DNA from 3 places in the Neoundibacterium parvum genome. Region 1 is predicted to be linked to each of the others. Evidence: predicted binding sites of a transcription regulator. Region 1 holds the regulator's gene; each other region holds the start of a gene.
The links. The regulator sigma-54, encoded in region 1, starts transcription at its own class of promoters, with help from an activator protein. The targets are predictions, from matches to a motif close to TGGCANGNAANCTGCTTT.

Region 1 (10,110 bases):
GAAAGCGAACACTGGTGTGCCGCCGTCGGCAATCGCCGCAGCGGCATGATCTTGGGTCGAGTAAATATTGCAGGAAGCCCAACGCACTTGCGCGCCCAGTGCTTTCAGGGTTTCGATCAAGACCGCAGTCTGTATCGTCATGTGCAAAGAGCCGGTAATACGGGCGCCGCGCAAAGGCTGAGTAGCAGCGAATTCTTCGCGGATTGCCATCAGACCAGGCATTTCGGTTTCGGCGATACTGATTTCTTTGCGGCCCCAATCAGCCAGGCTGAGATCGGCAACTAAGTAGTCTTGCGTGGTATTTTGAGTAGTCATTGTGGTGGCGTTCATCACGCCCTCCTTTCGATTGAAAAAAGTAACGTGAGCGCGGTTTTCTGATTCCAAGCCTGGCAAAATAGCAAGATTTTGTCGCAGCGCTCCTTGGAAGACCTGAAGTATAACGCAAATGCAGGACCAAGCGCGCAATGTTGCAGCGGCCAAGTTAAAAACGCCGCCAGCGTCGCGCTAAGCGCCTTGCCTGAATCGACAATGCTTAGTGAATCAGCGCGGCAGCAAACCGCTTGCGCAAATCGTGGCTAAGCTGGCAGATTCCCCGCAGCCCCCCAACAAATATAAGAAATAATGGGAGTATGCCTAAAAAAACTGGCAATCGCGCATATAGCTAAAGGGCAGTAAAATATACCCCACGGTAGTATATTTAAAGCTTAAAGAGCTTAATGACCGTCGAAATTGCACACCGTGTACAGCGGCAAGCCACTCGCCTTAATTAATTCTGAGCCGCCCAACTCAGGCAGATCGACGATCACCGCCCCCTCGACCACGGTGGCACCGAGTCGCTCCAATAATTTACGACCCGCCATCATAGTGCCGCCAGTGGCGATCAAATCGTCAATCAAAACCACGCGATCACCGGCTTTGCAGGCATCGGTATGCAACTCTACCGTGGCGCTACCGTATTCAAGTTCGTATTGCTCAGACACTGTGGTAAACGGCAATTTACCTTTTTTACGGATAGGCACGAAACCGAGATTAAGTTCGTACGCCACCACCGAACCGATGATGAAACCACGCGCATCCAGACCGGCGATCATGTCGAGCTTGGCATCCATATAGCGATGCACAAACATATCGATTAAGACTCGGAAGACCTTGGGGTTTTGCAGTAAAGGGGTAATATCACGGAACATGATGCCTTGTTGCGGCCAGTTTTCCACCGTGCGTATATGCTCTTTAATGTAGTCGGATGGGTTTTGCATAGTGTCTGGTTTCTTCATGTATGCGACCTACGCAAAACAGCTCCAGCGTCCTCGTATCCGCCTTGCCGTACTGGAGTACTGTCTTCGGCGTTACTCTTAGCTGGAACAATTTTGCGTAAGTCTTAATGGAATTAAAAAATAAGCCGCTATTTTACCAGTCGCAGCTCGGCTCTAGCGACGCTTTCGGCGCTGCCGCGCAGTACCACCACATCGGACTCCTGCAAGATCAGGCTTAACTCTGGCGATAAGCGATTTTTACCTCTGCGTATCGCCGTTACATCGACTTCCAGTTCAGCCAGATTGAGCTCTTCCAAACTCTTGCCCAAGCATTTAGCACGGCCACCGAGTACCACCGTATGCAGACGCAATTGCAGGTTTTCTGGGCCGTCACTCATATCGCTGGCGCCATGAAAAAATCCGCGCAAGGATTCATAACGTTCATCGCGCGCAGCTTGCACCTTATGTACCACCCGCCGCAAAGGCACGCCCAACAAGACCAGCGCATGCGAGGCCAGCATCAGACTACCTTCCATCAATTCGGGCACCACCTCGGTGGCACCGGCGGCACGCAGCTTATCCAGATCAGTATCATCGTGACTACGCACAATGACCGGCAAACTGGGATGCAACTCATGCACCAGATGTAAAATTTTCAGTGCCGATTGGGTATTGGTATACGTCACCACCAAAGCCGCGGCGCGATTGATACCGGCCGCCAGCAAACTCTCGCGCCGCGCCGCATCGCCATACGAGACATTGGCACCGGCAATTTGCGCCTCACGGATACGATCCGGATCGAGATCGAGTGCGTGGTATTCAATATTTTCTTCCGCCAGCAAACGCGCCAGACTTTGGCCGCTACGTCCAAAGCCGGCAATAATCACATGCTTTTTCGCACTCATGCTGCGTGCCGCAATTTGCGTCAACGCCAGCGATTGCATCATCCATTCGTTAGCCGAGAGTTTCATCACGATCGCATCCGATTTTGCCAGAATAAACGGAGAGATCAACATCGACAACACCATGGATGCGAGTATCAATTGCAATAGTAGCGGATCTAACAATTGCAATGCGCCCGCCTGATTGAGTAAGACAAAACCAAACTCGCCAGCCTGTGCCAAACCTAAACCAGTACGCAAGGCAACGCTGGTGGTATTGCCGAAAAGCCGGGCCAAAGCAGCGATCAAACCGAATTTCAACAACACGGGCACCACCAACAACAGCAACACCAGCCAGCCGTGCTCGATCACCAATCGCAAATTGAGTAACATCCCGACCGTGATAAAAAACAAGCCTAGCAACACATCGCGAAAAGATTTGATGTCCTCTTCCACCTGATGCTTGTATTCGGTTTCAGAAATCAACATGCCGGCAACGAATGCGCCCAGTGCTAGCGACAAGCCAGCGCGCTCGGTCAACCAGGCAGCACCCAAGGTAATGAGTAGCAGGTTTAACATGAACAACTCTTGCGAACGCCGCTTGACCACGATGCCGAACCAGCCACGGACTAATTTCTGCCCCAAAAACAACAACAAAAACAAGACCAAGGCGGCCTTGCCACCTGCCCATGCCAAAGTTTCAAACAGGTTGCCACTATGCGCCGCCAACGCTGGCACCAAAATTAACAGCGGCACCACGGCTAAATCCTGAAACAAGAGCACGCTAATAATCTGTTTACCGTGCGGGCTTTCCAGCTCCATCTTCTCGGTGAGCATCTTAGAGACAATCGCGGTGGACGACATTGCCAGCGCGCCTCCTAAGGCAAACGCAGCCTCCCAGCCTATTTTGAATTGCCCTGGTAAGTAATATGCAGCTGCCAAACCACACGACATCGCCATCACGATAGTGAGTATAACCTGCGCCATCCCAAGGCCAAACACGGCGCGCCGCATAGACATCAACTTGGGCAAAGAAAACTCTAAGCCGATAGAGAACATCAAGAACACCACCCCAAACTCGGCCAATTCATGGGTGGCAGAGCTGTCTTGCGCCAAGCCCAAGCCATGCGGCCCGACCAGAATACCGACCACCAGATACCCCAACATAGGCGGCAATTGCAGCATGCGAAAAGCCACGACACCGAGGACGGCGGCGCTTAGAAGTAGGAGTGTGGTGTCTAGAGCAGTCATATTTCTTATTATTGCCGATTTAGAGTGTGCCCAGACCAACAAATGACGAACAATATTCATTTCTCTGTAACTGGCAGAGTTCTTGCTTAGACATTTTGGTTTATACTAAGGGCATGAGTCCACTAGCCCCCCCCACCCTCACCAGCAGCGCCGCAGCCGAGGCCGATGCGACTGCGCACGCCTTGCAACTAGCCTGCGAGACTTTACAGATAGAAGCCGATGCGGTACTCGCGCTGAGACAAAGACTGAGTGGCGCTGACGCAAGCGCATTCACGCAAGCGATGTCCTTACTACTGCATTGCGAAGGTCGCGTGGTGGTTTCTGGCATAGGCAAATCCGGCCATATCGCGCGCAAGATTGCCGCCACCTTTGCCTCAACTGGCACCCCCGCATTTTTTGTGCATCCGGCTGAAGCGGCACACGGCGATCTGGGAATGGTGACGCGCCAAGATGTGTTTATCGCGATCTCGTATTCTGGCGAGGCATCGGAATTGATGTCGATCTTACCGACCATCAAACGTCTGGGCGTGAAACTGATCGCCATGACTGGCAAGCCTGAATCTAGTCTGGCCAAATTGTCCGATGTGCATTTGAACGTATTCGTAGATAAAGAAGCTTGCCCCTTGAATCTGGCACCGACCGCCAGCACCACGGTGACTCTGGCCTTAGGCGATGCACTGGCTGTTGCAGTCCTCGACGCACGCGGTTTTCGCGAAGAAGATTTTGCGCGCTCACATCCGGGCGGCACTCTTGGCCGCCGCCTGCTCACTCATGTGCGTGATGTCATGCGTACTGGCGAGGCAATTCCACAAGTTGCGCCCGAGACTAAGTTAAGCGCGGCGCTGCTGGAAATCACGCAAAAAGGCATGGCGATGACGGCCGTGGTCGATCCCGAACAACGCATCATAGGCGTTTTTACCGATGGTGACTTACGCCGCTTAATGGAAAAAACTCAGGATTTTTCACAAGTACGCATCGTCGACGTGATGCGTAAAAATCCCCGCAGCATACGGCCAGAGCAACTCGCGGTAGAAGCGGTTGAAGTCATGGAAACCCATCGTATCAACCAATTATTAGTGGCCGATGACAGCGGTAAGCTGGTCGGTGCTCTGCACATTCACGATCTGACTCGCGCTAAGGTGATTTAATGACACTCGCTGCCCTGAAAAAAGCTGCCCAGGTAAAATTGATGATTTTTGACGTCGACGGTATCTTGACCGATGGCTGCCTGCATTTTGGCCCTGAGGGTGAAATGATGAAGAGCTTCAATGTGCTCGATGGCCAAGGCATCAAACTATTGCAACAGTCTGGCGTGATCACCGCCATCATCAGCGCGCGCCAATCAGCCATCGTGACCAAACGCGCTGCCGACCTGGGAATTACCCATGTCATGCAAGGCATACACGAAAAAAAAGCGGCGTTCCTGGAGCTAATCTCCATTTTGGGTATCAAAGCCGAGCACTGCGGCTACATCGGTGATGATGTGATCGACTTACCAGTTTTATCCCGGGTTGGCTTTTCTGCCAGCGTACCGAATGCACATGCCGAAGTAAAGTCACGGGTGCATTACCTCACTCAGGCGCAAGGCGGCAATGGTGCGGCACGGGAAGTTTGCGATTTTATTTTGCAGGCTCAAGGCCGTTACGATAGTGTCTTAGCTAATTTTCTGGCATGAAATATCATCTTACTGCCGATCGATTTCGCATTTGGCTAGGCGTCGTCTTGCTAGCCTTAGTTACCCTGGGTAGTTTTTGGATACTCAAAACTTTGCGTCAAAATGGTGACGAGGCGAATGCGCGCCGCAGCGTGCGTAGTGAGCCTGACTACTATGTTGAAAGATTTAATTTCATACGTTTGCCAAATAATGGGCAGGCCAATGTCAGCATAGTCGGCGACAAGCTCACTCATTATCCACGCAGCGATGATCTGGAAATCCAACAAGCGCGCATCACCAGTTTTTCCGCGGATAAATCACCGATGTATATCCGTGCCTTGCGCGCAGTAATCGAGCAAAAATCGACACTAACATCGCCCATACGCGAGCATGATCAAATTCATTTACTCGGCGATGTACAGGTCGATAGACCGGCCACCAGCACCTCGAGCTTCATGCAATTGAACACCGACTATCTATTGGTTTTACCAGATGAAAACACCATGAAAACCGACACCGCGGTGACGATGACGACAAGCACATCGGAAGTGCACGCGGTTGGCATGACAGCCGACAACAATACCCAGCAAGTGGAGTTACTTAGCAAAGTAAGAGCGCGTTTCAGTCGCGCCGGCACGTCCCCAAAACCCCAGTCTTAAAGTAAATCAGGAAAAATTTTCTATGTATGCCATCCGCAATTCAGGCCTGAGTTATCTCGGCCAATTAACGATATCGCTGTGTTTTCTGGCGCCTGTAGCTTGTGCTCATGCCGAGAAAGCCGACAGTCAAAAAGAAACCAATATTGAAGCTGAACTTTCCAATTCTGATGGCAAGAAAAACGTCACTACCCTTACCGGCGACGTGGTATTGACGCGCGGCACGCTGATAGTCAAATCGGATCGCGCCGTGATTACCCAAACTGCCGACGAGCACATGAATGTGGTGCTCACCAGTAAACCGGGAAAGCAAAATTTCTTCCGGCAAAAACGCGATGGTGGCGATGATTTATGGGTAGAGGGCGTGGCCGATCGCATCGAATACGACGATAAAACTGAATTAGTCAGGTTTATCTCGAAGGCACGTGTCAAGTATCTAGAAGGCAAAAAAGTCACGCAAGAGCAAGAAGGAGAGTTTCTTTCTTACGATAGCCTCAATGACGTGTTTGTTGCGACAAACAGCATAAACGGCACTCATGTGCCAGGTGCTGGTCGCGTGAAATTGACGCTGCAACCCAAGCTGGCAAAACCAGTCAATCTTGTTACTCCGATCAAATAATATGACTAGTACACTCGTCATTCAGGGTTTGCAAAAACGCTATGGGGCGCGCCAGGTGGTGCGCGATGTTTCTTTAGAAGTGAAAAGTGGCGAAGTAGTCGGCTTACTCGGCCCCAATGGCGCGGGTAAGACCACCTCCTTCTATATGATCGTCGGCTTAGTCCCCTCAGATGCGGGGAAAATCGATATCGACGGCGTTGATATCTCGCGCCTACCGATACACCAGCGCGCCAAACTTGGCCTATCTTACTTGCCACAGGAGGCGTCGGTATTTCGCAAGTTGTCGGTGGAAGACAATATCCGTGCGGTACTCGAATTACAAACCGATGAACACGGAAAATCTTTAAGTAAAGCCGCCATCGAACAGCGTCTCGATGCCTTGCTCAATGACTTGCAAATCGAAGGCTTGCGAGAAAATCCAGCGCTCTCTTTGTCTGGCGGTGAACGCAGACGGGTAGAAATTGCCCGTGCACTGGCAACCAATCCGCGCTTCGTTCTGCTCGATGAACCGTTTGCCGGGGTCGATCCGATTGCGGTCATAGAGATACAACGCATCGTGGCTTTCCTGAAAAAACGCGGCATAGGCGTCTTGATCACCGATCACAATGTGCGTGAAACCTTAGGCATTTGCGACCACGCCTGCATCATTAATCAGGGTGCGGTATTAGCCAGTGGTAGTCCGCAAGAAATCATCAGCAATGAATCGGTCAGGCGCGTCTATTTGGGAGAGCATTTCCGCATGTAGCGGAAATCATTATCGGCATGAAGCAAAGCCTACAGCTACGCACCTCGCAACATCTGGCGCTCACGCCACAATTGCAGCAATCGATACGGCTACTGCAATTGTCTACGCTAGAACTGCATCAAGAGCTAGAAAACTTGCTGATAGAAAATCCCATGCTGGAGCGGGTTGATAATCCTCTCGATAGCGCGGTACGCTTGTTGGCGGACGGCGCTATTGGCAGTACAGAATCACGCTCAGAAACGGAGTTCGGGGTCAGCCCCGTTGATGATCAGAATAATGCAAGTAGCGATTCGGGCGAAGTCTCTGAAGTCAGTAATCCTAGCGACAGTACCAGTCCTAGCGAAACCGACTGGAGTTTTGATGACGCTCCGCAAGGCAGTAAATCCTCAGAAGAAGATGAGGGAAGACCGCAATTAGAAGCGGCGCATATTTCCCTAAAAGAACATTTGCTAGAGCAGATGCGCCTGAATCTGCGTGAACCACGCGATCTGGCCTTGGTGGAATTGGTGATCGATGCTCTCGATGACAGCGGCTATCTGATCGAGAGTCTGGAAGATATTCATTCCAGCATTCCGCTAGAACTCTTGGTCGAACCTGAAGAACTCAATTTTGCCTTGTTTATGGTGCAAAGTTTTGACCCGCCAGGAGTGGGCGCTCGCAACTGCGCTGAGTGCCTGGCGCTGCAGATCAAACGTCTGCCCAAAATCCCTTTCGTCACCCGCCGCCTCGCACTTGCCATAGTAGAAACGCAAATAGGCTTATTTGCGCAACGCGATTTTGCTCGCTTAAAGAAAATTTTTAATTGCGACGATGAAGATTTGCGTGAAGCGCAGGTGGTGATACGTTTGTGCAAACCCAAACCTGGCGCCGAGTTTGCCGCCAGCAGTTCTGATTATGTGGTGCCAGATGTGATCGTCAGCAAATCGGCTGACGGCTGGCAAGTGGTATTGAACCAAGACATCATGCCTAAGCTGCGCGTGAATAGCATGTATGCCAATATCATGAAGCAAAATCGTGGCGATGGCAGCCTTACCCCGCAGTTACAGGAAGCACGTTGGCTGATCAAAAATATGCGACAACGTTTCGAGACTATCTTGCGTGTTTCGCAAGCGATAGTTGAAAGACAACGTAACTTTTTCACACATGGAGCGGTCGCGATGCGCCCTCTTGTTTTGCGCGAAATTGCTGATACACTGGGTTTACATGAGAGTACAATTTCTCGTGTGACCACTCAGAAATACATGCTGACCCCACATGGTATGTTTGAGCTGAAGTATTTTTTCGGTAGCCACGTCGCCACTGAAACCGGGGGAGAAGCATCATCAACGGCGATACGAGCACTCATCAAACAATTGATAGGAGCAGAAAACCAGAAAAGCCCACTCTCTGATAGCAAGATTGCAGACATGCTGGGTGAACAAGGGATGGTCATTGCGCGCCGCACAGTCGCCAAGTACCGCGAAGCCCTTAAAATTCCACCAGTCAGCTTGCGAAAATCTTTGTAAATATTGTTCTTGAAATTTTGCCTTAAATTGCTATATATGATTTAGCTCAAACAGGTTTTTCAGATTGGGCCCATAGTAATAGCGATAGTGTCATCAAGTAACATCACCATAGGAGCGTTTTATGAATCTCACCATCAGTGGTCATCACCTTGAAGTAACTCCTGCAATTCGTGAACATGTACAAAATAAGCTAGAACGTATCAGGCGACACTTCGATCAAGTCATTGATATCGCCGTCACCCTGACGGTCGACAAGCTCCGAGAAAAGGACAAACGTCATAAGGCAGATATTAATCTGCACATCAGCGGTAAAGATATCCACGTAGAAAGTCTGGCGCATGATCTGTATGCAGCCATCGACACTCTGGTAGACAAACTAGATAGACAGGTCATTAAACACAAAGACAAAATTCAGGAACATCCGCATCAAGCGATCAAACATATTCCTGATCCAGCCTCAGTGTAAGACTAGCAACCCGCAAAGGGAATCCAAAACTAGGACGCTCATCAGCGTCCTTTTTTGTTTCCGTCTAGAATCCACCTCCACGACAAGACTGGTTTGTACGCTTCCTTGGCAAGCTGCGCAGCATCGCCCTTTTCCAATCGCCCCCAGATTCATTGTCTATCCAGCTAAAAAATGGATAAAATGACAGTCTCAATTAAGTTAAAAATCACTGCGAAAGCATACGGCAAGTCGAGTTTTTTGTGTTTCAAAAGTAGGCATGCCTGTCGCACACTGTTTATGCGGGTTTCCAGCCTATCTAGCCGGTAAGCCGCATGCAGATTGCGCGACCAGGCAGGCACTCTTGGACTTTCTTATTTCCATCACCTTCGTGGCAAGCCAAATTCTATGAATAATCACGTACAGAGCGTTATACAAAATCGTATCGGTTTCATCACCTTAGATAGGCCAAAAGCCCTCAACTCGCTCTCCTTAGAGATGGTGCGCAGCATCACCGCCCTACTTTTACAATGGAAAGATAGTGAGGAAGTTACTGCGGTCTTTATCCACAGCAGCAGCGAAAAGGCATTTTGCGCCGGCGGCGACATACGCTTTTTTTACGATGTAGGCACCGCCACACCTAAGGGCGACAGTGCCTTGCTGGAAGATTTTTTTAGCGAAGAATACGCCTTAAATCATTTAATCCATTTTTACCCTAAGCCCTATGTGGCCCTGCTAAACGGCGTAGTCATGGGTGGCGGCATGGGCATCGCCCAAGCGGGCCCAGCTTGTCGTCTCAGAATAGTCACAGAACGCACTAAGATGGCCATGCCTGAAGTAAATATTGGGCTATTCCCAGATGTGGGCGGCAGCTATTTTCTGGCGCGTAGCCCGGGAGAAATTGGTACCTACCTAGGAATGACGGGTGAAATCATCAATGCTGCGGATGCACTGTATGCTGATTTGGCAGACGTGTATATTCCTACAGCGGCCTTACCCGCCTTGATGGACTTGTTGCGCACTAGCAGCGCAACGGATATTCGTGATCTGATCCGTGCGTTTGCCGCTCCGTATGCCGAACAAGCTATTCCTGAAGAAAGTACA
Region 2 (10,110 bases), 810 kb from region 1:
ATGCTTTGATAGTGCGCCAGCAGTAGTTGCTCTAGTTCTGACTTCACTGTGTCTGGCAGGTCGGCGCTATTGCCGACTGTGCGATTTAAATTATGCGAGATCCAGCCACGATTTGAAATCAGATCGATCACCTCGCCGCGCACCGACAAGGCGACCCGTTCTTCGACTCGCTCGGGGTCTAGCAGCGAGCGCCCTATTCCGGCGTAGCCAGTTGACCAATGCGCCAGCTCGGCGATAGTCGGCAAAATATCCACATGACTACCGATGCGATCATCGACCCCGGGCGTAATCCCTGGCCCGACGATCAGCAGCGGAATATGGTAAAGATTAGGCACGTGTTGTTTATAGTCGCCCACCCCGCTGACATGGTCACCGGTAATGATGAAGATGGTGTTGTCGTAATAGCCGGCTTGTTTGGCGGACGCCATCATTTCGGCAATCGCCCAATCGGCGTAATACATAGAATTTAGAAATTTATTCAGCTCACTGGTCTCGGGATATTTGCGCCAGCGCTGTTCCGGCACCATAAACGGTGCATGCGTGGTGGAGGTGAAAATATAGCCTAGAAATGGCTGCTGAGTTTGCTGCGCCTGAGCGAACAGGCGATTCGCTTGTTGCAGGGTATTGTGATCCCAGGTTCCCCACACCAAATCGGGCTTAGGCTTAGGGTGTAGCTCGGGCATATCTTCTGCGCCCAGATAAGTCGCGAAGCCAGCGCGCGCGGAAATAGAATTGAAACGAAACGAGACGCGGTGATCGCTCTGCAAAAAGATGGTCTGGTAGTTTTGCGCTTGCGCCATCTCGCCCATGAAACTCTGGCGATTTTGCTCTATGCCCTCACCGAGAAACAACATGCCGGGTAAAGTAGGCAGACTGGCCAGGATAGATTGCGCCGCCACAATAGAGCGCTGACCATTAGCAAAAAAGCGGGTGTACAGACGACCTTGCTTGGCCAGCGCATCAAAATGCGGAGTGGCACCGATAGGCGGCAGCTCCAGATGTGCGCGGATGGCATCGATGTGTTGCGCGCCCCAACTCTCTAGCACCAAGACCACCACATTGGGCGGCTTGGCGCTTGTGCCTGCTGACGCGTTGGCAGCCATATTCAACTGTCGATACAGCGGATAGGCCGGATCTTGAAATACGGGGTGCTGGCCTGCCAGCGATTTTTGGGTGCGTGCAATCGCCTCTTGCTGCGGCATAAAATCATGCACCGGCGGGGTATTGTCGGCCAGCGCATGACTCACGGCAAAGGCACCGTTGAGTGTCAGATAAGCCTGCGCCGAAGAATTAGAAAAAAAGGCATCCGAGACGCTGATAGGTTTATTGGTCCAGCCGCCGCGCCCGCTGACCACACACAAGGCCAACACCAACAACAAGCCGATCAACCTGAGCGAGCGATGTTTAATGACCGGCACTACAGGATGTACCACTCTATGCCAAACCCAGGCACCCAGCACCGAGAAAGCGGCGAACAGTGCCAGCAAGCCGGAATACTGATGCAAGGCCAACGTCAACATGGGGGCCAGATCGGCGCGTACGGTGCTGATCTCAGAGCCGACGTGGCGACCGACTTCACCGAAATACACGGCATCACCGATCAGCAAAACCACCAGTAGCAGTAAACCCAGATAGATAATCCAGCACCACAAGCGCTGCCAAATCGGGTGCTGCGCCCAGCGAAATGGCAGTAGTAAAAAAATACTCGGCAAGAACATACTAAAGGTGATCACCGAGAGATCAAAACGCAGACCTACCCAAAACGCCATCGCCACTTGCTGCAGATTGAGATTTCTAAAGTGCTCAAAATAGAATAGGTACAACGCCACCCTTGCCACCAAAAAAGGCAGCAGGCACAACAGCGCGATCAGCGCCAGACGTACATAGATATTTTGACGCTGCGCCAATATCAGTTTTTGTAGCGGGCTTGAAGTGGTGGCACGGGAAGAGTTAGCGGTAGAAGTCTGGGTCATTGCTTAGAGTACTAGGAGCTGGGATGGGGCTTGCGGTTTGCGGAATTTATTGCTGAGTTTATTGCTACAGGCTAGCAGTAAAAAATTGGGCCCTGCCCGCTCACGCATATCCCATGCGGCTTGCAGCCCGGGCAGGCTGGAAACCCGCATGGAATATGCGCATTGTCGGGGGTACTCATCAAAATGCGATAAGTGTGGCCCGCCAAGCTAATTTAGGCCAGTACCGCTGCCATCGCAGTGGCGGTGGCTTCGACGTTACCGGTATTTAAGCCTGCGACGCACATACGGCCAGAGCGCACCAGATACACGCCGAACTCTTCCTTCAAGCGATCGCACTGCTCTGCCGAAAGACCGGTGTAGCTAAACATGCCGCGCTGAGTCAGGAAATAGCTGAAGTCACGACCCGGTATTTTGGCACTCAAGACATCGTGCAGTTTTTTACGCATAGCCTGAATCCGTTCGCGCATAGCCACCACTTCGCCTTCCCATTGGGCGCGCAATTCTGGATCGGTCAGCACGCGTGCCACGATCTGGCCGCCATGCAGCGGTGGGTTAGAATAATTGCGGCGGATATTCGCCTTCATCTGGCCCAGCACATTCACCGCTTGCGCCGCATCCGGGCACACCACGCTCAAGGCACCGCAACGCTCGCCGTACAGGCTCATGCTCTTGGAGAAAGAATTGGCGACGAAGAAGCTCAAGCCAGAATCGCCCAGCAGGCGGATGGCATACGCGTCTTCGGCTATGCCCTCACCGTAACCTTGATAGGCAATATCGAGGAAAGGGATTAGTTCGCGCTCTTTTAACACGGGCACCAAAGCTTGCCACTGTGCCTGCGTCAGATCGACACCGGTAGGATTGTGGCAGCAAGCATGCAATAAGACGATGCTGTGTTTCTCGGCTTGCTGCAAGGCAGCAAGCATCGCATCAAAACGCAGACCACCGGTAGCCGCATCGTAGTAAGGATAGGTTTTAACCGTGATGCCCGAGCCTTCAAACACGGCGCGGTGATTATCCCAGGTTGGGTCGCTGATCAGCATGGTGCTGTTCGGAAAATAGCGTTTAATAAAATCGCCACCGACTTTTAATCCACCGCTAGAACCCACGGTTTGCAAGGTCACCACGCGACCCGCCTTGACGGCAGCATGCTCGGCACCGAACAGTAAATGCTGAACTGCGGTGCGGAAATTGGCCGCGCCTTCCATCGGTAGATAAGGACGGGCGCCGGCTTCGGCCACCACTTTCAATTCGGCCGCGCGCACCGACGGCAACATAGGGATCTTACCGGCATCGTCAAAGTAAATCCCGATAGAGAGATTAATCTTATTGGTACGAGGATCCTTGCCAAAGGCTTCGTTCAAGGAAAGAATAGGATCGCCCGCGTAGGCTTCGACGTGTTGAAACATGGTAAGAACTCCAGAAAAATGAAGATATCGTCAAATGATGGCTACTCCAAATGCGTTGCAAAAAAGCCCGCAATTAGCGCCAGACCGCTATTTTGCCACATTCATCAGGCTCTGCCCGATTGCTGCTGATTTAAGCAGCAAATTTACGCAGTAAATTGAGGCAGTAAATTTAAACGTCTGATTGCGATCACAATACCAATCAGCATAGCAATCCGCACCGAAATTAGCGCAATAACCGCCTTGCAGGTCTGCGTTCATTCGCCAAACTGAAGAAGAGAGCACAGCCACGATGCCTGCTTAATTCACAGGGGAATTGATTAAATGAATATTAACGGTGAAAATACTGCCAGATCCCGCTCAATGAACATTAGAACTTACCAAGTACAAGGAAGTCTCCATGCCCCTGCCCGATAACATAGACCAGTTCAATCGCATCGTTCTGCATACCTTAGCGCGCCTGTACGCAGCCTTTCCGAAACCAACTGAACTTAATCTCGCAGAGATCGCCGCACTGGCAAATCCTGCGCAGATCGCCAGTGAGCACAGCTTAGAATCACTCGAAGCTAGCTTTGAAGCGCTGAGCTTTCTGAAAGATGAGGGTCTGATCCGCTATTCGGATCACTACGCTGACGGCCCCATCCTGTTTCAGACTCAGCTAAGCATGAAAGCGCTGACGGTGCTTGGCCAGATCAGAGATAATCCAGATCAACTGACTATGATTACACGCATACGCAGTGCCTTAGCGACCGGCGAGCACTCGCTCCAGAGCGAAGCAATCGCGCACATCGTCTTACAGTTATTTGCGCTGGCAATAGCCGCAACGCCAACAGGAAATTTACTCAATTCCAAACACTAATATTTACACGATTAAACGCAGCAAACTCAGAGGCTAGCCTTAAAAGGAAAACACCATGCTACACGCCGACTTCCCTGTTGTTGAGGGCAACTACCAACTCACTCCCAATTGGGGGATTACGCTGCCGGGCAAATTCAATCGCCGCATAGAAGAAGGCGATCTGGTGCTTTGGAATCCCCAGTTGACCATCTGGATCGCGATCTGGAATAACGACCATGCCCAAAGCCAAGAAGCGCGTCTTGAGAATATCAAAAAGGTGATGTCGAATGATGCCCACCAAGTCAGCACCAGCAGCAGTGAGGGCATGCTGCGCTTTAGCTATCGCCTGCACGAGAACATCAGCGAGCAAGATGGTATCGCTGAGGAGCCGGAAACTGTCGCCGCTTTTCATTGCTTTGCATTAGGTGAACGCGGACAAGTCGAGATGGCGGTCTATCTCGATAGCGAAGCTGATGTAAAACAGGCCGAGGCGATTTTACTGAGCCTGAAGGAAACCGTGACATCCTGAGTGATTTACTTCCCTGCCCAAACGTAAAAAAACCCGCTAAAGCGGGTTTTTTATTGAGTGCAAATTCTTACTTAGCGCCGCGCTTGCGTGCTGCTGCCAAACTTGCCAAACCTAGGCCCAACAAAACCAGGGAAGCTGGCTCAGGTACTTGTGAACCATTGTTCACCGCATTGATTCTGGCTGAGAAATAAACAGTTTGGAAATCGTTACCAGTGTTACTGACATAGTTCCAGATCCAGGTTGGCGAATTTGTACCGTAGCCAGGACGCATGCCCCATGGACCAACGCCATTATTGCCTTCGCCTACCGCAGCAGAAGTGGCATTGCCAAAACCAGTCGTGTTTTGCTTCCAGTCAGTTGGATTCGTCAACAGCAATTGGGTCGCATTATCGAAAGCAAAAGCATTGTCACTCAAGCTAAACATGCCCAGAAAGCCGCCAGGACCACCTTGATTGGTTGCCACCATATGAATGTATTGTGTGGTGTTTGCTGCCAAAGTCGCACTCGAAGTGTAAGTCGTTGGCCAACTATTTCCTGAGCCCATCAAGCTGCCTAAAACTGCATCGCTAGTGGAAACATACAATCTAAACGTATTATCAACGTTAGTCGTGGCGGTCAGGACGGTTGCATTGGCAGAACTAAAACCGACGATACTTAACAACATGGAAGCGAGTAAATTTTTCATTATTTATAGAGTGAATTGAACATGGCAGACTAATAAGCAATATATATGCCTGGAATACATTTCCCTATAAAATCATTTACTTAAGGGAATTTCAGTATCAACCCATTTGTGCAGTGTAAAATTTTCCGACACATTTTATTCTTTCTTTTACACCAAATCCAAACCGCACCTCAGCCAACATCCACAGCGTGGCTAGCTGTAAAACTTGCGATAACACCTAGGCCCATAGGCTAAACACCGCTAAATTTATCAGTGCCCCGCCTAGCATCAGCCACAAGAATAACAATGCCCCCAACAACAGCGGCTTAATGCCCGCCTGTCGGATCACAGAGACCTGCGTCGTCAAACCTAAAGCGGCCATGGCCATTGCCATTAACAGGCCGTCAAAATTGATTAGCCAGTTGACGACTTCAGCAGATAGGCACGCCAGCGAATTGAGCGCGACCACCAGCATAAAGCCCAGAGTAAACCAAGGAAAGCTGATGCCGCTGAATGCCCCCTCAGCTGGTTGATTGCGCTCTTCAGCAACGCGCTTATCGCGCAGCAGATAAATCGATAACATTATCAAAAAAGGGGCCAGCATCATCACCCTGAGCATTTTGGCGATGACTGCGGTATTAGCAGCATCCTGGCTAACCGCGCGCCCCGCTGCCACGACTTGCGCCACCTCATGCAAGCTCGATCCTATATAAATACCGAAAACCTGCGGCGAAACAGTCAGCCATTGCCATTCTTGATTTAGCTGATACAGCAAGGGGTAAGCGAACATCGCGATACTGCCAAAGACCACCACCGTCGCCACCGCCACCGTAATTTTTTCCGACTTGGCCTGCAATACCGGCTCAGTCGCCATCACCGCAGCTGCACCGCAAATAGAACTACCGGCGCCGATCAGGATAACCGTCTCACGATCAAGCTTGAACAGCTTCAAGCCTAGCAATAGCGCCAGCACAAAGGTAGAGCTGAGCATCAGGACGTCGATCAACACGCCAGCGACACCGACCTGCGCCACGTCCTGAAACGTCAGACGCAAACCGTACAAGACGACCGCCAGCCGCAGTAAAGTTTGCTTAGAAAAAGCCACGCCAGCAGCACATGGTGTCGCTATGCGCGGAAACACTGTATTGCCGAAAAATATTCCTAGAAGTATCGCAATCGTTAGTGTGCTCAGCGCATGCTGCTGGAAGTAGGCAACTTGCCCCAAAGCGCTGGAAAACCAGGCAATAGCTGCACTCAATAGCGCGCCTGGTGCCACTTTGGATAGCCAGGAAGCCGGGCCAGCGACAAGCAGATTTACAGCACTGAAAACAGGGAATTTGGCAGTTAGGCTAGACATCATGTTCCTATCGATAACGGTACAAAACCGAATATAAGTAGTCTACAGATGCCGATTGAAACTATAAAACGACTTGTTTATGTATAATCAAGCTAAATTTCAGCTTGATACCAACTCAATTGCAGCTCAATATTTTCTAGGCCTTACTGCTTTTTCCTTAAACTTAATTGGAATATTTTTCAGATGCGGCTAAGTCTTAGACAATTACAGATCTTCCTCGCCGTATGCGACCAGGGCAGTACTGCCGCCGCCGCTAACGTGGTGGCTTTGTCGCAATCGGCCACCAGTGCCGCCTTGAATGAACTAGAACACCTGCTAAGCACACAGCTATTCGACCGCGTCGGCAAACGCCTAATTCTCAATGATAATGGGCGCCTACTGTTACCGCAGGCGCGCCAATTAATCGATGACGCAGTCAACATAGAACGGCAATTCTCCGGTGAGAATGTAAGCCTAGCCATACAGCTGCGCTTAGCTGCCAGTACCACCATAGGCATCTACCATTTACCGCAACTACTTGCCGGATTTTCAGAGTTGACAGTGCAGGCTAATCCACGCGTCTTCATTGCCAACACCAGCGAAGTCGCCACGGCAGTGGCCAATTTTACGGCAGACCTGGGTTTCATCGAAGGCCCTTGCCAGCAGCCTGAGCTGATCGTGGAGCCCTGGATTAAAGATGAATTGATCATAGTTTGCGCTCCCTCGCATGCAGTACGGCTAAATAAAAATGCCACCACGAATCGCACTCAGGATAGTGAACAACTTTCGCTATCCACCTTAAGCACATCGGCGTGGCTAATGCGTGAAGCCGGCTCGGGCACCCGCGCGGCAGTGGAACACGCCTTGCTACCCCACCTGCATAATTTGAACTGCGCGGCAGAACTAAGTAACTCTGAAGCAATTAAACATGCGGCGGCGGCTGGACTAGGATTGGCCTGCCTGTCACGCGTGCTGGTGACCGACATGCTCGCGTTAGGCAGCCTGGTAGAACTGCACACAGCACTGCCGCCGCTGCAACGTCATTTCTATCTGATATACAGAAAGCACAAAATCATGTCATCGCGACTAGCGCACTTTATGCAGTTTTGCCGCGATTGGCACTTAAGCTAAATCCTCATTAGATATACTCCCCCGATTTTTTAAGTAAATCAGCCGCTTGCCCGCGCAGTGTTTGTGGGTTTTAAATATACAGAGGGGAGTATTTTTGAGGTGTGGCAGGTTGGTGAGTGCGTTTCAGGCGAAGCCTTGGGTTTAAAGAACTCTCGGGACATGCCTGAGGCCTAGAAGAAGGTGGTGCATGCGTCGCGTCCTCGCAGGGTGTCGGAACATGCAAGGTCAGTGCAGTGCGCTATGGGAGTTGTCTTCGAACGGATTGCGCAAAGCAAAAACCCCTCAACAGGTAGCTGTTGAGGGGTTTTCTAATAAAAGCCTGACGATGACCTACTTTCACACTGGTTGCAGCACTATCATTGGCGCGGAGTCGTTTCACGGTCCTGTTCGGGATGGGAAGGGGTGGTACCGACTTGCTATGGTCATCAGGCATAACTTGTTGACTGATTGTGGTTCACGTTATTCTGTGAATCGCAAACAATCCAATTGGGAAGAAGTGTCGTAGGGCGGTTTGCACCACCAAGGCAAGCGAACATGGTTCACTTGTCCATCAATAATCTTTGTGCTGAGCGATTGACCATCGCTGCAGCGTGCCTGCATGTTGAGTGCAGGACTTAGGCGGTTGTGATTTGTACCAAACTTCGTCGATTTCTCGACTACATAAGGCAAACACACAAACAATACTTGTCGTAAATCTATAACACTAAAGTTATAGGGACAAGCCTTACGGGCAATTAGTACTGGTTAGCTTAATGCATTACTGCACTTCCACACCCAGCCTATCAACGTCCTGGTCTCGAACGACCCTTTAAAGAGATCTAGTCTCTGGGAAGTCTCATCTTAAGGCTAGTTTCCCGCTTAGATGCTTTCAGCGGTTATCTATTCCGAACATAGCTACTCGGCAATGCCACTGGCGTGACAACCGATACACCAGAGGTTCGTCCACTCCGGTCCTCTCGTACTAGGAGCAGCCCCCTTCAAACTTCCAACGCCCACGGCAGATAGGGACCAAACTGTCTCACGACGTTTTAAACCCAGCTCACGTACCACTTTAAATGGCGAACAGCCATACCCTTGGGACCGGCTACAGCCCCAGGATGTGATGAGCCGACATCGAGGTGCCAAACTCCCCCGTCGATATGAACTCTTGGGAGGAATCAGCCTGTTATCCCCAGAGTACCTTTTATCCGTTGAGCGATGGCCCTTCCATACAGAACCACCGGATCACTATGTCCTACTTTCGTACCTGCTCGACTTGTCAGTCTCGCAGTTAAGCACGCTTATGCCATTGCACTATCGTCACGATGTCCGACCGTAACTAGCGTACCTTCGAACTCCTCCGTTACACTTTGGGAGGAGACCGCCCCAGTCAAACTGCCTACCATGCACTGTCCCCGATCCGGATAACGGACCAAGGTTAGAACCTCAAACAAACCAGGGTGGTATTTCAAGGATGGCTCCACGCAGACTGGCGTCCACGCTTCAAAGCCTCCCACCTATCCTACACAGATTGGTTCAAAGTCCAATGCAAAGCTACAGTAAAGGTTCATGGGGTCTTTCCGTCTAGCCGCGGGTAGATTGCATCATCACAAACATTTCAACTTCGCTGAGTCTCGGGAGGAGACAGTGTGGCCATCATTACTCCATTCGTGCAGGTCGGAACTTACCCGACAAGGAATTTCGCTACCTTAGGACCGTTATAGTTACGGCCGCCGTTTACTGGGACTTCAATCAAGAGCTTGCACCCCATCATTTAATCTTCCAGCACCGGGCAGGAGTCACACCATATACGTCCACTTTCGTGTTTGCATAGTGCTGTGTTTTTATTAAACAGTTGCAGCCACCAGTTTATTGCAACCCTTTCATCCTTCCCCCGCAGGGGGGTCAAACTACAAGGGCGTACCTTATCCCGAAGTTACGGTACCAATTTGCCGAGTTCCTTCTCCCGAGTTCTCTCAAGCGCCTTAGAATACTCATCTCGCCCACCTGTGTCGGTTTGCGGTACGGTCTCGTATGACTGAAGCTTAGAGGCTTTTCTTGGAACCACTTCCGATTGCTTCGTGAACAAGTTCACTCGTCTCAACCCCTTGAATTACGCACCCGGATTTGCCTAAGTGCCTTCTACAAGTCAAGAACAGGCTCATCCAACCGCCTGACAACCTTCCGCGATCCGTCCCCCCATCGCATCATACGACGGTGCAGGAATATTAACCTGCTTCCCATCAGCTACGCATCT
Region 3 (10,110 bases), 2.2 Mb from region 1:
AAGGCGGCGGTAAACCAACTCTTTAGACCATTGACGGTAAACGCGCCGACGATGGGGCCGAGCAAAGTACCGCGGCCACCGACCGCAGCCCAGATCACCATCTCAATAGAATTGGCGGGCGACATTTCAGACGGATTGATGATGCCCACTTGCGGCGCATACAGCGCACCGGCGATGCCGCACAAGACCGCAGATAAAGTCCAGACAAACAGCTTAAACCACAAGGGGTCGTAACCGATAAACATCAGGCGCGATTCGGAATCACGCACCGCCTGCAAGACACGCCCCAGTTTAGAGTTGACGATACTGCGGCACAAAATCAGGGCAGCTAACAATGTGCTGAGGGTAATCAGATACAGAACCGCCTTGGTGCCTGGCGCTGTCACGCTATACCCAAGTATCCGCTTGAAATCAGTAAACCCGTTGTTACCACCAAAGCCAGTGTCATTGCGGAAAAACAGCAACATAAAGGCAAACGTCATGGCCTGCGTGATGATAGAAAAATACACACCTTTGATACGCGAGCGAAACGCAAAATAGCCAAACACAAATGCCAGCACGCCCGGCACCAGGACCACCAGCGCCATGCAATACCAGAAGTTGTCGGTCATGGCCCAATACCATGGATAAGTTTTCCAGTCGAGAAACACCATAAAATCGGGCAAATGACTTTGATACACGCCATCGCGGCCTATCGCACGCATCAGATACATGCCGTGCGCATACGCGCCCAAGGCGAAAAATACCCCATGCCCTAAGGATAAAATACCGGTATAACCCCACACCAGATCGAGCGCCATCGCTGCCAGTGCATAGCACATGAACTTGGCCACCAGACCCAGCATATAGCTAGATACATGCAGCGCATGGCCGTCGGGGAAACTCAGATTAAGTAGCGGCAGTAAGGCGGCAATCACGCTGCAGACCATAATCGCCGTCCAGACCGGGCGGGCAAACAAAGGCTGATGCTTCACTAGCTTATTCATGGCGATGGTATTCATTCGACGCTCCTGCCTTTCAATGCGAACAGGCCTTGCGGGCGGCGCTGGATAAAAATAATGATAAAAATCAGGATAAAAATTTTACCCATCACGGCACCGGCAAACGGCTCCAGGAACTTATTCACTTCGCCCAAACCAAACGCGGCAATCACGGTGCCGGCCAACTGCCCTACCCCGCCCAGCACCACCACCATAAAAGAATCGACGATATAGCTTTGTCCCAGATCTGGCCCAACATTACCCAACTGCGACAAGGCAACGCCACCCAGACCGGCAATCCCTGAGCCCAGGCCGAAGGTCATCATGTCGACCTTGGCAGTGGAGACCCCGACGCAATCGGCCATACGACGGTTTTGCATCACCGCCCGTACAAAAAGGCCGAGCCGGGTTTTATTCAGGATCAGCCACACCGCCAACACCACCAACAAGGAAAAAAATACGATGACGATGCGGTTGTAGGACAGCACCAGGGAACCCAGCACCGTCACGCCACCCGACATCCAGGAAGGATTGGCGACCTCGACGTTTTGAGCGCCAAAAATGCTACGCACCGTTTGCATCAACATCAGGCTGATGCCCCAGGTAGCCAGCAAAGTCTCGAGCGGGCGTCCATACAACCAGCGTATCACCGTGCGCTCAAGTGCGATGCCAACCGCTGCCGCGACAATAAAAGCAGCCGGCAAGGCCACGATCAAATAGGCATCAAGCGCGGCCGGCAAATAGCTGCGAAACAGCATCTGCACTACATACGTGGTGTAGGCACCTATCATCAGTAATTCGCCATGCGCCATGTTGATGATGCCCATCAGGCCGAAGGTAATCGCCAGACCAAGAGCCGCCAGTAGCAGCACGCTACCGAGAGAAATACCATACACCAGATTGCCGACAAATTCGGTCAGCGCCAGATGACTGTCGAGCGCTTTTAGGGTTGCCGCTACTTCGCGGCGCACCGCTTCATCCGGCTCTGCGTAAAGACCATCCGCCGACTTTTCTAGCATTGCTTGCAATACTGGCTTGAGGCTAGCGTTGCGGGTTTGCGCCAGGGCATGCGCGGCTTGCCTGCGTATCGCCGCATCGGGCGACTGCAGATTGGCGCTTGCCATCACCATTTTCAGTATCGCCAGTATCTCGTCATCCTGCTCCTTGGCGATGGCGATTTCTATCAGTGGAATTTGTTCTATGGCTGCGCTTTTTTGCAATTCCAGCGCGGCGCTAAGGCGCACCGTGCGCTCGGGCGAGAGTAATTTAAACCCTGACAAGGCGCCATCGACGACGGCGCGCAAACGGTTATTCACGGTCACGCCATCAATACCATCGGGTGTCTCGCTAATCTGGCCGTTAAGCGGATGAAAAGCTTTACCGTCGGCCACAATCAGGAACTCGCCGTCCGGCGTGCTGTAGGCGCTATCGTTTTTTAAGGCGTTCAAGACCTGCTGCGCCTCGGGGCTGGCGAGTGCCGCAATCTTGGCTACCGCCGCTATGCGCGCATCCGGATCGTCGCCCGTCAGCGGCTTGAGTAATGCCGCATCGATAGCGGCAATTGCACTAAGCGCATGGGTGCAAAGTAGGAAAGCTATATAAAATTTGTTGGATAGACGCATATTGCTGTCGTTGGGTTTTCGCCGCCCTCCTTTTTTTAAGCATTCCAAATCAATCTAATAGGACTTACGCAAAATTGCTCCAGCTAGGCGCACCGCCGAAGACAGTACTCTAGTACGGCAAGGCGGATGCAACGACGCTGGGGCGGTTTTGCGTAAGTACTATCTAAGCCGGACTCAAGCTCCCTCTCCCGCTAGCGGGAGAAGGTTGGGGTGAGGGCGATTCAGATTATTAAAATGCTAGAGTTCCAGGAATTATTGCGGCTTGAAATTACTTGAGAAAGTGCGTTGCTCTACCGCCCTCACCCCCAGCCCCTCTCCCGCAAGCGGGCGAGGGGAGCTTATGTCGCTGCGCTTGGTAAAAACTACAGCTTCTGCTTGCCTTCGTTACCGGCGATATACGGGCTCCAAGGCTGCGCACGGATCGGCGCTTTGGTTTTGTAGACCACACTGAACTGACCGTCACCTTTGATCTCACCTATCATGACCGGCTTATGCAGGTGATGATTGGTGGCATCCATGGTCAGCGTAAAACCGGATGGCGACTTAAAAGTCTGCCCTGCCATTGCCGCAATTACTTTATCGGTATCGGTAGATTTGGCTTTCTCTACCGCTTGCTTCCACATATTGATACCGACATAGGTCGCTTCCATAGGGTCGTTAGTAACGACCGTGCTGGCGTTCGGCAATTTTTGCGCCACTGCGTAGGCTTTCCATTTTTTGATGAACTCATCATTCGCAGGATTTTTTACCGACTGGAAATAATTCCAGGCTGCCAGATGACCGAGCAAAGGCTTGGTATCAACGCCGCGCAATTCTTCTTCACCGACCGAGAAGGCAACCACAGGAACATCGGTGGCTTTCAATCCGGCATTGCCGAGCTCTTTGTAGAACGGCACATTCGAATCACCATTAATGGTAGAGATCACTGCAGTCTTGCCGCCGGCCGAAAATTTCTTGATATTCGCGACGATGGTCTGGTAATCAGAATGACCGAATGGGGTGTAGACCTCGTCGATGTCGGTGTCTTTCACGCCTTTTGATTTGAGGTAAGCGCGCAGGATTTTATTGGTAGTGCGCGGATACACATAATCGGTGCCGAGCAAGACAAAACGCTTGGCCGCGCCGCCTTCTTTACTCATCAGATATTCGGTCGCTGGTATCGCTTGCTGGTTCGGTGCGGCACCGGTGTAGAACACATTTTTCTCCAGCTCTTCACCTTCATATTGCACCGGGTAAAACAGCAGGCTATTGAGTTCCTTAAATACCGGTAGTGTCGATTTGCGCGAGACCGAAGTCCAGCAACCAAACACCACCGCCACCTTATCTTGCGAGATCAGTTGACGCGCTTTTTCTGCAAACAAAGGCCAGTTGGACGCTGGATCAACGATGACAGGTTCTAGCTGTTTGCCCATCACGCCGCCCTTGGCATTGATCTCGGCGATCGTCATCAAGGCCACGTCTTTCAAGGACGTTTCCGAGATCGCCATGGTGCCGGAGAGTGAGTGCAAGATACCAACCTTAATCGTATCGGCAGCCATCGCCTGAGACATCCAAACGTTGGCAACGAGTGTCATAGCGCCTAATGCGCTAGCCTTCAAAATCATGCGACGTGACATAAATTCTCCTAGATGAAAAAAGAAAAAAAGGCAAAAAGGGTGAGGACTGCGACTTCCCTAGCCTAGTTAGCAAAATTGATGCCACGCTCGCCTGCCCAGTTTTAATGCCTTCATGACTAATTATTTTGCCAACACGGTGCGTTTATCATGTGCAGCCGCTGTGCCGCACTGAATCGGTGAGAGCTAAGCACCAGAACAAGGATTATTCGATAGAAGCGAAAAAAGCGGCCTCAGCCTAGTCAATGCACAGATCTGAAGGGAATTGAGGTGATAGAAAAAGCCACACAAGATGATCTTGCCAGCCGACAAGGAAATTTAGGTATACTGCGCATTTAGACCTCAGCCTCTAATTTAAATGACGGGCGAGGAATAGCCAGGGGTCTTGATTTTAATACTAGGAAATGGAATTAGGCATGATCTTAAATACCGGGAAACGCTACCTGCTAGCGGCAATTTTAACCTTCAGCGCGAGTCTGAGCGGTCATGCTAGTAGCGCCGAGGTGGCGGGGGTCAAACTCGAAGATAGCCTACCGCTCGCCAACACAGAATTAAAACTCAATGGCGCAGGAATACGCTACAAAGCCATCTTCAAGGTCTATGTCGCTGGCCTGTATCTGAAGGAAAAGAAAACCACAGTCCCGGAAATTTTGGCATTAGCCGGACCTAAGCGCGTCAGCCTGGTGATGTTGCGCGGTTTGAGCAATGAGGATTTCGGGCGTGGCTTCGTCACCGGCATCCAACAAAACACAGAAAAAGCCGAGAAAGCCAAACTGATCGCACAATTTGTACGCTTTGGAGAAATGTTTGCCTCCGTCCCTGAATTAAAAAAAGGCGACGTCCTGATCTGCGATTGGCTGCCTGGAGTCGGCACCGTGATGTCCTTAAATGGTAAGCAGATGGGCGAGCCGTTCCAGGATGTGGCTTTCTACAACGCGATTTTGCGCATCTGGCTGGGAGAAAAACCGGTCGATAACGGTTTGAAAAAAGCCATGATGGCCGACACCAGCGACGACAGCAAGAACAGCTATCGCTAACACTTTCATCCGGCTGGGTTTAAGGCTGGCTTTAAGCTGAACGAAGACTGACAGCCAAGCAATCAATTTTAAAACACTATTAAATCCACTGCCTAGCAGCTGTATCGCTAGGCGTTTTTTTGCGCGCCGACTTTGCTGTAGTGCAGCATAAGCAAGGCATACAGGTTAGAATCACGCCTGTTGAAAATAATAGACACTAGAGGACGAACACCATGACTTTACCTAGCAGCAGCGGTCTTACACCTCAGCAATTATTTGAAAACAATAGAAAATGGGCGGCAGCCATTAGCGCCAAAGATGCCGACTTCTTTAAAACACTCGCTTCGCAACAAAATCCCGAATACCTGTGGATAGGCTGCTCGGACAGCCGCGTTCCTGCTAATGAATTATTGGGCTTATTGCCGGGCGAACTTTTCGTCCACAGAAATATCGCCAACGTGGTGGTGCATTCTGACCTGAACTGCCTGTCGGTATTACAGTTTGCGATTGATGTACTGAACGTCAAACACATCATCGTCTGCGGTCACTATGGCTGCTCCGGTGTACACGCCGCGATGACGGGCCGCCGCGTCGGCCTGGCCGACAATTGGCTGCGCCATGTGCAGGATGTCCATCAGAAACACGAACGTTATCTGGGCGAGGTACTGCCCCTTAAGCAACGCTCAGACCGACTGTGCGAACTCAATGTCATCGAGCAGGTAGTGAATCTGTCGCAGACCACGATAGTCCAGGATGCCTGGGAACGCGGTCAGCCCCTGACCGTGCATGGCTGGGTCTACGGCCTGCAAGACGGTTTATTGAGTGAACTGGGTATGTCTATCAGTTCGCCAGACATGCTGGCACCACATCTGGAACGCAGCCTGGCGCGCTATCAAGACTAAGTCGCTGCTAAGGCAGCGGGTAGTCGATTGCGCCTACCAAATTTTACCTATGAAGGCCTGAGACTTGCCATGAACATCCTTCCGCTATCAAAGTTAGGACGCACTGCCGCAATGTCTTGGCTGACAGTCTGCAGCGCAGTCTTAATTTTTGCCTACGTCCAACAGCAAATTCCCGGCACGCCTGTCATTTTCACCTATTGCCTGGTCGCGCTGACTTTCCCGCTGGGACTGCCATTCGGTGCCGTGGTCGGTATCTCAATGACATGGCTTTACACCAACCATGGCCTGCCCTACCATCCTTTCGGCGATCTTGTCCCCACCTGGATAATGATGGTGTTCGCTGGCTATCTGCAATGGTTTGTACTATTGCCAATCGCGCTTAAAAGGTTTACGCGCTAAGGCGTAATGGCACACATTCAGTTCGGCAGCTGCGATTAGCAACGCGTAATCGCAGGCTGTTCGCTTTGTCCGAAGGTATTTAAGCTGCCCCTGCCAACGCGCATATTCCATGCGCTTCTTCAGGTATGCCGGGCTGTGAGGCGCATGGAATATGCGTGTTGGCGACATGCTGTTTTTGCGTGCTGTTGTTCTGCTCTTGTTTTTATTTCGGTCGTTGTTGTGCGATTGCAGGCCGGTGGTAGACCGGCGGCTACTCCCTTTTCTTGCTTCGCCAAGAAACGGAAGCAAAAGAAGGCGACGCAAAGTCGCTGCCCTGCGGGTTCCCGCCTGTGCAGGTCAAAAAATGGGAAAAGTTCGAAACTCGCTACGCTCAAACACGAACCTTTCTAATCCATTTTCTGCCATGCACAAGCGGCAGCGCCACATGCGGAAAGCGAAAGTCAACACATCCGTAGTGCGGCTTGCGCGTCTCCGTAAGCCCGCGTAGGTACGATTAGCGCAGCGTAATCGTACGCATGCTGCGCCGAATGGAATTCTATTTGCGCCAGTCCGCACAGCCACGGCGCATAGCCCATGCGCTTCTCCAAGCACATTGCTTTGAAACCCGCATGGAATATGCGTGCTGGCGGCATGCTGTTTTTGGTTTGCTATTGCTTGGTCTTGTTTGTACTTCTGTCGTTGCTGGGCGATTGCTGGCCGGTGGTAGACCGGCGGCTACTCCCTTTTCTTGCTTCGCCAAGAAACGGAAGCAAAAGAAGGCGACGCAAAGTCGCTGCCCTGCGGGTTCCCGCCTGTGCAGGTCAAAAAATGGGAAAAGTTCGAAACTCGCTACGCTCAAACACGAACCTTTCTAATCCATTTTCTGCCCCGCACAAGCGGCAGCGCCACATGCGAAAAGCGAAAGTCAACACATCCGTAGTGCGACTTGCGCGTCTCCGTAAGCCCGCGTAGGTACGATTAGCGTAGCGTAATCGTACGCATGCTGCGCCGAATGGAATTCTATTTGCCGCCAGTCCGCACAGCCACGGCGCATAGCCCATGCGCTTCTTCAAGCATGCCGGCCTGCGAGCCGCATGGAATATGCATGCTGGCGGCATGCGGTTTTGGTTTGCTGTGGCTTGGTCTTGTTTATTTTTCTGTCATTGTTGTGAGATTGCTGGCCGGTGGTAGACCGGCGGCTACTCCCTTTTCTTGCTTCGCCAAGAAACGGAAGCAAAAGAAGGCGACGCAAAGTCGCTGCCCTGCGGGTTCCCGCCTGTGCAGGTCAAAAAATGGGAAAAGTTCGAAACTCGCTACGCTCAAACACGAACCTTTCTAATCCATTTTCTGCCATGCACAAGCGGCAGCGCCACATGCGGAAAGCGAAGGTCAACACATCCGTCGTGCGACCTCCATCTCTCAACACACGCAATGCTCAAGCACATCAAAATACGGCAATCCGGTGCTGCTTTTGATCTGGGTTTTGACCTAGGTTTTGAATCTGCTTTTGACTCTGCTTTTGAATCGAATTCGCATGTGGCGCTGCCGATTGTGCGGGGCGGAAAATGGATCAGAAAGGTTCGTGTTTGAGCGTAGCGAGTTTCGAACTTTTCCCATTTTACGACCTGCACAATTGGGTATCCCGCAGGGCAGCGACTTTGCGTCGCCTTTCTTTGCTTCCGTTTCTTTGGCGAAGCAAAGAAAGGAAGTAGCTACCGGGCTACCCCCGGTCGGCAATCGCACAACAACGACAAGAATACCAACAAGACCAAGCCGCAGCCAACCAAAAACAGCATGCCGCCAACACGCATATCCCATGCGGCTCGCAGGCCTATGTGCTTGAAGAAGCGCATGGAATATGCGCGGTGGCCCTGCATGTTTTGAAATTACCTAAGACGTAATAGATCAAGCCAATTACGCTTTAGCGAGTTAAAAAAAGTTTCTACATAACCAATTGTGTTAGCATGATGCAATTAGTCAAAGTGAACGTTTTGTCGATTTGTTTATTCCATCTATTTTCAGGGCATATACGATTTGAGCTAGACGCCATAAGGCTTTCCCGAAGATAGAAACCGATCCGCTATTTTTTTCTTGTCGGTTATCTTTGCAAAATGAAAATTAAAACACGTTATACGGCACAAAACACCCTGCGGTTATCCAAGGAGTAATGACGAAGATGCATCCAATTCAATGCAAGTGCGGCACAGTCCGCGGCCAACTGGACGGCACAGGAGTCCACAATCGAGTCATCTGTTATTGCACAGACTGTCGCGCGTTCGCGGGTTTTCTAGGCAGAACTGCTGAAGTGCTGGACAAGCAAGGCGGAACTGAGATTGTCCAAGTGGCGCAACCGCGCCTCCGCTTCTTGCAGGGAGAAGATCGACTTTCGGCGGTGCGCCTCAGCGAGAAAGGCATGGTTCGTTGGTATGCGTCATGCTGCAACACCCCCATCGGCAACACGATGGCCGACCCAAAAGTTTCATTCATTGGATTGATTCATGTGTCCCTTGATCATGCCCAGATGGATAGGGACTTCGGAACGAAGATTGCAATCTTGAATACGGACACCGCGCTGGGTGAGACGAAACCAAAGCAGCGCGGCCTTATAGGAGTCATAGCCCGCTTTATCTGGATCTTTGTCACGACGCGCATCAGTGGTCGGTACAAAGACTCTCAGCTGTTCAATGCATCAGGTTCGCCACGGGTAGTCCCATCGATACTTACGCCTCAAGAGTTGGCGCGGTTGAAGGGTGCCGTATAACATGGCGCTCAACCTCGCTCCCTTCGGTCGCTGGACGCTGCGCGATAAAGCCGCGCAGCGCCGGTTAGCTCTACGTTAAACCTCAATACGGCAAGGCGCAATGCCCCTCAAATATCGCGCCGTATACAGCCCGGAAAAACGCGGCATCTAAATCTCGCCGCAATCTAATTTCCTAAAAACCACCCCCGCCCACCGCGCATATTCCATGCGCGTCTTCAAGCACATCGCCTCGAAACCCGCATAGAATATGCGTGTTGGCGCGGTGGCTTAAAAATTGCTGTGCCATTGATGACGCCAATTAGAATCCAAATTTTGATACCGCGACCCACCCTATGATTTCTCACGTCTTTATCGGCATCACGGATTTCCAACGTGCTTTGGCTTTTTATACTCCGATCTTACAAAGTCTTGATCTCAGTCTGAAATTCTGCGATGCCGAAAAACCCTGGGCTGGCTGGGTGGCACGCGATGCGCCACGGCCGCTGTTTGTCATCGGCCACGCCTTTAATGGCCAAGCTAGTACGCCGGGTAACGGCCAGATGATTGCCCTGCTTGCCGCCGATAGAAAAACGGTCAGGCTTTGCCATGCGCTGGCATTAGAAAATGGCGGTGTCTGTGAAGGTGAGCCGGGTTTGCGGCCGCAGTATCATGCCACATATTACGGCGCGTATTTCCGCGATCCTGATGGCAACAAGCTTTGCGTTTGCTGCCATGCGGCCGAAGCTGAACTTTAGAACTCGACGGTTTAGAACTTAACGGTTTTCCAGTTTGCCGTCGCGCAGCTTGAGCCTGTGCACTCCCGGTAAGGCGATCAGGTCTCTGTCGTGGCAGACCATGA

Region 2: a site for sigma-54 is predicted at 5,462-5,479, ahead of EJN92_RS01785 (PEP-CTERM sorting domain-containing protein). Genes of this name have one in related genera too.
Region 3: a site for sigma-54 is predicted at 4,285-4,302, ahead of urtA (urea ABC transporter substrate-binding protein). Genes of this name have one in related genera too.

The regions. Positions count from the first base shown of each region.
Region 1 covers NZ_CP034464.1:1,208,980-1,219,089, forward strand. The annotation lists gene ahcY (adenosylhomocysteinase) at 1-330, opposite strand, end outside; S-adenosyl-L-homocysteine riboswitch at 356-428, opposite strand; gene EJN92_RS05105 (adenine phosphoribosyltransferase) at 714-1,256, opposite strand; gene EJN92_RS05110 (monovalent cation:proton antiporter family protein) at 1,403-3,385, opposite strand; gene EJN92_RS05115 (KpsF/GutQ family sugar-phosphate isomerase) at 3,499-4,533, shown strand; gene EJN92_RS05120 (KdsC family phosphatase) at 4,533-5,060, shown strand; gene lptC (LPS export ABC transporter periplasmic protein LptC) at 5,057-5,698, shown strand; gene lptA (lipopolysaccharide transport periplasmic protein LptA) at 5,721-6,314, shown strand; gene lptB (LPS export ABC transporter ATP-binding protein) at 6,316-7,059, shown strand; gene EJN92_RS05140 (RNA polymerase factor sigma-54) at 7,077-8,564, shown strand; gene hpf (ribosome hibernation-promoting factor, HPF/YfiA family) at 8,686-9,030, shown strand; gene EJN92_RS05150 (enoyl-CoA hydratase/isomerase family protein) at 9,415-10,110, shown strand, end outside.
Region 2 covers NZ_CP034464.1:397,893-408,002, forward strand. The annotation lists gene EJN92_RS01765 (LTA synthase family protein) at 1-1,973, opposite strand, end outside; gene EJN92_RS01770 (amino acid aminotransferase) at 2,186-3,379, opposite strand; gene EJN92_RS01775 (hypothetical protein) at 3,777-4,235, shown strand; gene EJN92_RS01780 (hypothetical protein) at 4,291-4,743, shown strand; gene EJN92_RS01785 (PEP-CTERM sorting domain-containing protein) at 4,811-5,428, opposite strand; gene EJN92_RS01790 (YeiH family protein) at 5,646-6,764, opposite strand; gene EJN92_RS01795 (LysR family transcriptional regulator) at 6,948-7,874, shown strand; rRNA gene rrf (5S ribosomal RNA) at 8,192-8,304, opposite strand; rRNA gene EJN92_RS01805 (23S ribosomal RNA) at 8,588-10,110, opposite strand, start outside.
Region 3 covers NZ_CP034464.1:3,445,978-3,456,087, reverse strand. The annotation lists gene urtC (urea ABC transporter permease subunit UrtC) at 1-1,001, opposite strand, end outside; gene urtB (urea ABC transporter permease subunit UrtB) at 998-2,602, opposite strand; gene urtA (urea ABC transporter substrate-binding protein) at 2,965-4,218, opposite strand; gene EJN92_RS15095 (chalcone isomerase family protein) at 4,632-5,252, shown strand; gene can (carbonate dehydratase) at 5,465-6,133, shown strand; gene EJN92_RS15085 (hypothetical protein) at 6,203-6,532, shown strand; gene EJN92_RS21605 (hypothetical protein) at 7,943-8,101, shown strand; gene EJN92_RS15080 (DUF6151 family protein) at 8,679-9,272, shown strand; gene EJN92_RS15075 (VOC family protein) at 9,605-10,006, shown strand; partial or broken gene EJN92_RS15070 (ABC transporter ATP-binding protein) at 10,025-10,110, opposite strand, start outside.